Regions from separate parts of the Mesobacillus sp. AQ2 genome, predicted to be linked through region 2. Evidence: riboswitches for the same ligand, from Rfam matches in the RefSeq annotation. Region 2 holds a riboswitch; the other holds the start of a gene.
The links. A riboswitch is a leader RNA that binds a small molecule or an ion and turns the genes downstream of it on or off. The one in region 2 is predicted to bind cyclic di-AMP.
Positions count from the first base shown of each region.

Region 1 (4,428 bases), 1.7 Mb from region 2:
AAATCCTAGATGGGTGGTTGTTTGAATATGAAGAATTGGCAATATACGCTGTATTTATTCATTCTTGGTGTTATTTCCTTCATCACAAAGGAAATCGTAACCTTTGCTATGTTAGGAATAATTTTGGTTTCCCTCAATAATATTCATTTCACCCTGTTAGAAATAAGAGATAATCAAAAGAAAGCTGACTAAAAAGCAGTATTCATTTTAGTTTCGATAAGAGGATGATTTAAATGAATAAAAAGTTAAGAAAGTCTTCAAAAGATAAGTCGATAAGTGGCGTCTGTGGGGGCATTGCTGAGTATTTTGGAGTTTCTTCTTTTTCAGTAAGACTAATTTTCATTTTATTGCCTGGCGCTAATGTACTGCTTTATTTAATTCTGGCTAATACGATGGCTGATAGTCCGCCTTCATTATATTAATCAAGGTGTGTGATGGAGGCATCTTTTATAGAATTAAAGGTGAGTACTTCTATGAATTTTCTGGGTGGAGGTCGTATATGAATGGCTAAAATTCAACCAATGGAAACAAACAGGCTTATCCTGAGGGAACTTAGTGAAGAGGATTATGAAGATATTCATGAATTTAAGTCAGATAAAAAAGTGGTTAAATATTTAACTTGGAGTCCTAATAGCAGAGAACAAACATTACATAGCCTTAAAAAGCAGATTGCTTTTCAAAACGAAGAAAACCGACAAATCTATGTTTTAGCGGTTGTAATAAAAAATACTAAAAAAGTCATCGGTAATGCTTTGTTTATGGTAAGAGATCAAGACTTTATAACAGCGGAAATCGGATATTTTATTAACTCAAACTACTGGAAACAAGGATACGGAATTGAAATTGTTAACGGATTATTATATTTAGGGTTTAATACTATGGATATCCATAGGATATATGCAGTATGTGATGCAGAAAATGCTGGTTCAGTCAATCTTTTAAGGAGAATAGGTTTCCGGCAGGAAGGTCATTTTATTAAAAACTTGAAGGTAAAAGGACAATGGAGAGATCATTTTCTATTTGCTATGTTAAAAGAGGAGTTTAAATAAGTTTCCTCGTTGGGATTTTTTTTAGGTTAAGGTAAGCCTCCAGTGTCTCACAAGACTCCGTAAGGTAGACTTTGTTCAAAGCAGTAAACGTAAACTATGACCAAGAAATGTTTGACAAAGGAAAAAGAAAGGCGTAGCTTATTATATTATTCCCATATAGACCTTTTTGCCGAATCTTTGAGCGGGGGAACCAATTTCTGATAAACATTGTTTATCTTGGGGTGAATCTTAGCATATTAAAGCTAGGAAGGGATACTCTCAGTCCCTAATCCGACAGCTAACTCCGCAGGTGCTATAGAGAGAAGGGTTGATGAACGCCATTGGCCATTCTTTAGTATAGAATGGTCTTTTTTATTTTTAAATAGAAGGGATGTGTAGGAGCAGTGAAAAAGCAATATGCTGTTTTGGGCTTGGGCCGTTTTGGAGGAAGCCTTGTAAAAGAGTTCTATGAATTAGGTGCAGAGGTTTTAGCAATTGACATTGATCAGGATAAAGTCGATCAGTATTCTCAATATGTTACCCATGCCGTACAATTCAACGGTATTGATGAAGAAGGGCTTAAACAAGTCGGGATAAAAAATATTGATCATGTTTTTGTTTCTTTTGGAGGGAATATTGAATCAAGTGTTTTGACATGCCTGATTTTAAAGGAAATGGGTGTACCCAAGGTCTGGGCCAAAGCACATAATGATAATCATGCAAAAGTTCTTGAAAAAGTCGGTGCAGACCGGGTGATCCATCCGGAGCGTGATATGGCTAAAAGGATTGCGAACCATATATTCTCTGATAAGATCATTGATTACATTGAGTTGTCGGAAAAGTATAGTATGGTTGAGATTGTTGCTACGAAAAAAATACATAATAAGTCATTAACGGACCTGGATATAAGGGCGAGATATGGATGCAATATTGTAGGCATTCTAAGAGGGCAAGAAATCATTGTTTCCCCTCCTGCAGAAGAGGTCATTTCTATGGGAGATGTACTGATTGTGATGGGCCGCAACTCTGATATTAACCGTTTCGAGAAAGAGGGGGTATAGGTGAAACACCGCGTCATTAACCTGAATCCTTCTCAGCTACTTGTTTTGGTCTTTGCTGTGTTTATCTTCATAGGCACGATTTTGTTGAAATTGCCTTTTGCAACGGAGGACTCAATTACCTGGCTGAATGCTTTGTTCACAGCTACATCAGCTATGACAGTTACAGGTCTGGCTGTCGTTGATACAGAATCAGCCTTTACTCTATTTGGTGAAATAGTGATTGTCTCCCTGATTCAATTGGGAGGACTGGGAATCATGTCTTTTGCAATCCTTATCTATATGGTGTTAGGGAAGAAAATTGGAATCAAACAGCGGATCGTCGTGCAGCAGGCATTAAATCAAACATCTATCGGCGGGGTTATCTTGTTAGTCAGGAATTTGTTCATCTTTTCCTTAACGATTGAAGCAATTGCCATGCTCCTGCTGGCTATCCGCTGGGTGCCCCAATTTGGTTGGGGTAAAGGGCTTTATTATAGTTTTTTTCATTCCATTTCAGCGTTTAACAATGCCGGTTTTGCATTATGGTCCGACAGTTTGATGGGATTCGTGGGGGATCCAATCATCAATATTGTGATTACATTGCTATTTATCATTGGGGGAATCGGATTTACGGTTTTAGCTGACATGTGGAGGAAAAAGCGCTTCCGTAAATTGAGCCTCCACTCCAAGATGATGATCATCGGTACATTCATTATTAACCTCGTGGCAATGTTCATTATTTTTATCCTGGAATACCATAACCCCAATACACTCGGAGGATTGAATTCACTAGGTGATAAATTGTGGGCTTCTTATTTCCAGGCAGTAACACCGCGAACTGCGGGATTTAACTCCCTGGATATATCGGCCTTACAGGAAGATACGATCTTCTTATTTTTAATCCTTATGTTCATAGGTGCAGGAAGTGCATCTACTGGGGGAGGCATAAAACTAACAACGTTTTTGGTCATATTATTTTCGGTCATTACGTTCCTTAAAGGAAAAGAAGAAACCGTGCTCGGAAAAAGGGCAATCAGCCTTACGATTGTTTTGCGTTCATTGGCGATCTCGACAATTGCACTTTTTTTAATTTGTTTGGGGATTTTTATTATGAATATTACGGAAGAAGCTCCATTCATTCAAGTTGTTTTTGAAGTTATATCGGCATTTGGTACTGTAGGATTATCAATGGGAATAACAGGGTCACTTACCGCAATTGGGAAAGCAGTGATTATATTTGTTATGTTTGCAGGGAAGCTAGGCCCATTGACAATGGCTTTTTCTCTTGCAAATGCAACTGAATCACGAATTAAGTATCCAAGGGAAGATGTACTCACAGGGTGAGGCATTTCCGCTATTACCTTTAATGAAAATAAATGAAAATCGCTTAACAATGACGTTAAGCGATTTTTTAATTTCTATTATCATCAGTGGTTTTTAGTCATAGCTACTGGTCTTCCAAGACTTAAGGATTGGTTGACCATAATCCAGCTGTTTTCACAAGAACTCTTGGATGCAGTTTCAATCCTGCAACAAGAAGGTCTGCTAAATCCTCTGGCTGCATGACATTTTCAGGGTTCCCGCTGATCAGATTGCTTTCGACAGCGAGGTCGGTTGCCACAGTACTTGGTGTCAAAGCCGTTACGCGCACATTATTTTTCCTGACTTCAAGCATCAGTGATTCTGTCAGTCCGAGGACTGCGAATTTAGAAGCAGAGTAAGCACTAGTGACTGGCGCTCCTTTTTGGCCAGCAGTGGAGGAGATATTCACAATGTCTCCGGATTTTCTTTCGATCATTTCTGGCAGAACCGCTCTTGTAACGTTATAAACTCCCATCAGGTTTACGCGGACAATCTTTTCCCATTCTTCAGGGGATAAATCCATAAAGCCGCCAAACTTTGCGATTCCTGCATTGTTGACTAGAATATCAATCGCACCCAGGTCTGATTTGATATGCTCCACGGCATGCTGTACCGCTTCAAGATCAGATACATCTGCTGAGGCAGCGGAAATATTAACATCATACTGCTCGAGTTCTTCAGTCAGTTTTTCAAGATTGGACATCGTTAAGCCAATCAATCCTAGATTAACTCCTTCTTTAGCCAAAGCAATCGCAACTGCTCGTCCAATCCCTCTGCCTGCCCCGGTTACAATAGCTGTTTTTCCTTTTAGTGAAATCATGCTATCATTCCTCCTCAAATTTTTCTCGAAACGCTGCTAATAAACAAGCAGTATTCATTATGATTCAATATTGCATACAAGCCAAACATTTTGTTTGGACCTGGCTCTATATCTCTATGATAAGGTCTGTTAAAGCCCTAAAAAAACGAGCAAAGGGATTAACTCTTTGCTCATGCTC
Region 1 covers NZ_CP126080.1:2,172,808-2,177,235, forward strand. The annotation lists gene QNH36_RS10885 (hypothetical protein) at 28-192, shown strand; gene QNH36_RS10890 (PspC domain-containing protein) at 234-422, shown strand; gene QNH36_RS10895 (GNAT family N-acetyltransferase) at 504-1,049, shown strand; cyclic di-AMP (ydaO/yuaA leader) riboswitch at 1,207-1,356, shown strand; gene QNH36_RS10900 (potassium channel family protein) at 1,433-2,089, shown strand; gene QNH36_RS10905 (TrkH family potassium uptake protein) at 2,090-3,412, shown strand; gene QNH36_RS10910 (3-ketoacyl-ACP reductase) at 3,534-4,250, opposite strand.
Region 1: linked by a shared signal. The riboswitch ahead of QNH36_RS10900 (potassium channel family protein) and the one ahead of QNH36_RS02660 (dicarboxylate/amino acid:cation symporter) in region 2 are both predicted to bind cyclic di-AMP.

Region 2 (4,428 bases):
TAATCTCGTTTCCCAATAGGACATTATTGAATCTCCTTACTTTCCTAGTTATCTTTACATTGATCGTCCTGGAACAAACATTTCATTGCTTTTAAATACTTTCTATAAAACATTCAATAATCCCTCTTAGTATCCAACTATATGGAAGAGATTTGTTTGTTAAATCACTATATCAATGATTCTAAATTACTGGTTGAAGATGTTAATCCAGCGTCATTATTTTGACAGGTTCGGCGGTTGAAGCCGATAAGCTGTCAAGATAGCATCGGTATTTTGACAGGTCCGAGGGTTGAAGCCGATAAGTTGTCAAGATAGCATCATTATTTTGACAGGTTCGGGGCTAGAAGCCGAAAAGTTGTCAAGATAACATCGGTATTTTGACAGGTCCGAGGGCAGAAGCCGATAAGCTGTCAAGAAAGCATCGTTTTTTGGACAGGTCCGAGGGCAGAAGCCGAAAAGTTGTCAAGAAAGCATCGGTATTTTGACAGGTTCGGGGGTTGAAGCCGATAAGCTGTCAAGAAAGCATCGGTATTTTGACAGGTTCTGGAGTTGAAGCCGATAAGCTGTCAAGAAAGCATCGTTTTTTAGACAGGTCCGAGGGCAGGAGCCGAAAAGTTGTCAAGAATACATCGGTATTTTGACAGGTTCGGGGGTTGAAGCCGAAAAGTTGTCAAGATAGCATTGTTATTTTGACAGGTTCGGGGGTTGAAGCCGAAAAGTTGTCAAGAATACATAGTTATTTTGACAGGTTCTGGGGCAGAAGCTGATAAGCTGTCAAGATAGCATCGGTATTTTGACAGGTTCGGGGGTTGAAGCCGAAAAGTTGTCAAGAATACATAGTTATTTTGACAGGTTCTGGGGCAGAAGCTGATAAGCTGTCAAGATAGCATCGGTATTTTGACAGGTTCGGGGGTTGAAGCCAAAAAGCTATCAATCATCCAGGATGATGCGGGTAGTTAGTGGCTAGTTCTTGACTCAAAACATCGTTCAGAAACCATGTTGCCATATCTGCTGCTATTTCCCACGCTAAAACCTAGCAAGCCTTTTCCTTATAATAAAAAAACAAGCGAATTATGAAAAATTCGCTTGCAAATAAATCCGTATCCTAAGTTTTGAACCGGGCCACTAACAATCTTCACCGGCTCCTTTTTTTACGCTTTTGTAGTTTCTCTTTTTCCTTCCGTCTCTGCTACAATCACGGCACAGGCAGCATCACCTGTGATGTTTACAGCCGTGCGAGTCATGTCTAGCAAACGGTCAATTCCGATAATCAGGGCGATCCCTTCCACTGGCAGGTTAACGGATTGGAGGACCATCGCCAGCATGATCAGCCCTACTCCCGGAACACCCGCTGTTCCTATGCTGGCCAGAACAGCTGTCAGGACAACGGTGATCAGTTGGGTTAAGGTCAGATCCACGTTAAATACCTGTGCGATAAAAATTGTCGCTACCCCTTGCATGATGGCCGTACCATCCATGTTGATTGTCGCACCGAGCGGTTGAACGAAACTGCTGATTGACTCAGGGACTTTTAGATTTTTCTGTGCGGTGCTCATGGAAAGCGGCAGGGTAGCATTGCTGCTCGAAGTACTGAAAGCAACGCCCATCGCCGGGGCAAACCCTTTAAAGAACCAAATCGGACTTTTCTTTGCCAACAGTGCCACCGAAGATCCGTAAACGAAAATGGAATGAATCAGAAGTGCCAGCAGGACAACAGACATGTAAAGGCCCATGGCTTTGATGGCATCGAGTCCCTGGCTGCCCACTGCTGAAACAATCAGTCCGAATGTACCATATGGTGCAAACTTCATCACCAGGTTGACTAAGTACATTAACAGGTCATTCCCCTGTTCAACGAGGTTCAGTATCCCTTTCGTTTTGTTGCCAAGCATGGTCAGGGCGAAGCCGACAAAGACGGAGAAGGTGATGATTTGGAGCATGTTTCCTTCTGCAAAGGCTTGGATAGGATTTTTAGGGATAATATTTAACAGCGTATCAGAAACCGGCGGAGCTTCTTTTGACTGGAACTCCGCATTGGCGGTGTCAAAAGTACCGACATTACCAGGCTGGAAAACATAGCTCAGAGAGATGCCGATGATGAGAGCCATAGTCGTAGTCATAAGGAAATAAGAAATGGTTTTAAGGCCGATCCTGCCAAGCTTCTTCGGATCGCCAAGTCCCGCGGTTCCAAGTGTAATCGAAAAGAAGACAATTGGCACTACGAGCATATTGATAAGGTTTAAAAAGATTTTCCCCAGCGGTGTGAACACAAACTGATCGAGCTGCGGAAAAATGCCGGGTGCAAACAGATTGATCAGCAGCCCAGTGATTCCGCCGGCTATAAGGGCTATGATAATTTTGGTAGACAGTTTCATAAAGGTAACCTCCAAGTTGTGAATATTTTCCTGAAAAAGGCAATAAAAATACACAGAGGCAAAAACCACTGTGCATGAATGCAGTGTTTTCCTCTCAACACGCCTACGAGGTTAGCTGTCGGGTTCGGGTTTTGAGAGTACCCTACCTGTTAAGGATTCACCCCAATTACTAAAAAAAGTAACAATTGGTTCCCCCGCTCAAAGGATTAAGCGATTATGTATTATTTTTTTAATATAATATCAGGTTTATCCGATTTTGGGAACAAAAAAAATTTTCCTGATTCATCCCGTTGGCAATCTTCCCCCCTTGGAACCGACTAAATAACTAATTGATCCTTATGGCCTTTTAACTAATTTTATTGTTTGCAATTTTGACCAAAATCCCTATAAAACCTAAATCTAAAACGTATGACGAAATCTGATAGTCACGATATATCAGTTTTTTTCACAACAAAAATGCCGGGTGAATTCCCTCCGTTTACAACTCCATTGTAATTATCTTCTTTTCCCCATTTTTCTAAAATGTTACTTCTTCCTGCCAATATAAAGTAAGTGTGTTGAAACCCCAAGAATACTAGGGTCAGTAGCTTTTTCTTTTATTAAATCAATAATTTTTCTTACTTCTTGATCACCTTTATCTCTCCAATAACTCCAACTATCATTGTTAAGTATCGCTCCTGGATTCGAACCTATTAAATCCAATGTTTCAAATCCTTGTGATTCCATAAAAGGATTGATGTCTGCAATATTAAAATAATACGCCCCTGTAAAACGTCCCTCATCAGCGTGGTTAAAGCAACCTGTTTGAGAAAACCGATTAATGGTATCCATATTATCATTCGGCTTCCAATTCATCGGATTTATCAGCGATGTAAGTATGTGCCTAATTCTGGGCATAAAAGCAACGAAAACTAGTCCGCCTTTTTTGGTTACTCTATTTAACTCTTCGACAGCCTGGATACGTTCATCTTCTTTTTGTAAATGATACATAGGACCAAGCATTAACGATGCGTCGAATTGTTCATCTTTAATCATATTAAGCTCTCTGGCATCCGCTGCATAAAACCCTTCGAATTGCCCTTCTAATTTCAATTCCTTAGCTTTATCTTTTGCGATTTCAACTAATCGTGGGGTTAAATCCGTGAGTGTTACCTTATAACCTTCTTTTGCAAGTTCCATTGAATACTTGCCGGGTCCAGCACCATTATCAAGGACGTAACCATTTTGGGGCATATGTTTTTTTATAAAATGCCAATTCACTTGGAATTCAATTGGTTCACGCTCTAATCTTCCCCACTCATCAAATTGATTGTAATAGTTAATGATTTTATTCATTATTTCACCCATATTCCACTTTTTATCTAATGAAAAGCCTTCATATCCTTTTAAGCTAAACTCCCTCGTTATTCAATAAGACCTTCATAAGAGTGCTTTAATCCTTCTTGCAAGTTTATTTTCCTTTAAAATCCTGCAGATCTTTTAAAAGACCGGAATTACATCCATGATTAACCGAGCGTCACAAATAAGGGAGATAATAAACCCAATATAACGAAATGCTTAATCGTAATCATCCATCCAATACAACACATCTGGTACTGGGGTAAATTATATCTCCATAGAAAAGTGGTCTTTGTCTATCCATCGTTATAATTCATCTTTTCATAAACTTTACTAAACTGTATTATTCTTCCTGATAAGGAATAATCCTTCTATAAATTAACCTACTTCCTTAATTTAATAAAAGAATTCAATAAAAAGCGGCCGCTCAGGCTACAGGTTTCCCACCTGAAATGCACTAAGAGAGACCGAGAATACCCAGTTATAATGAAGCTTTTTCAGCATTCCTTTTCGTCATCACTCCTTGCATTTTCCTGGCTGAAAAGTTTTTATTAACTGCTTTACATGTGTCTTCCACGTTGAACCTAAAAAAAAGAAGCGCCTATGATCAGGCGCTTCCCTGTGAACATTGCTACTCTTCCCCTTTAATGAGCTTTTCCCGATCCACAAACATCGGAGGCTGCTCGAGCCAGCCTCTTTCAATAATCATCTGGGC
Region 2 covers NZ_CP126080.1:522,025-526,452, reverse strand. The annotation lists gene QNH36_RS02665 (alpha/beta fold hydrolase) at 1-24, opposite strand, end outside; gene QNH36_RS02660 (dicarboxylate/amino acid:cation symporter) at 1,152-2,375, opposite strand; cyclic di-AMP (ydaO/yuaA leader) riboswitch at 2,462-2,598, opposite strand; gene QNH36_RS02655 (class I SAM-dependent methyltransferase) at 2,901-3,710, opposite strand; gene QNH36_RS02650 (DUF3231 family protein) at 4,345-4,428, opposite strand, start outside.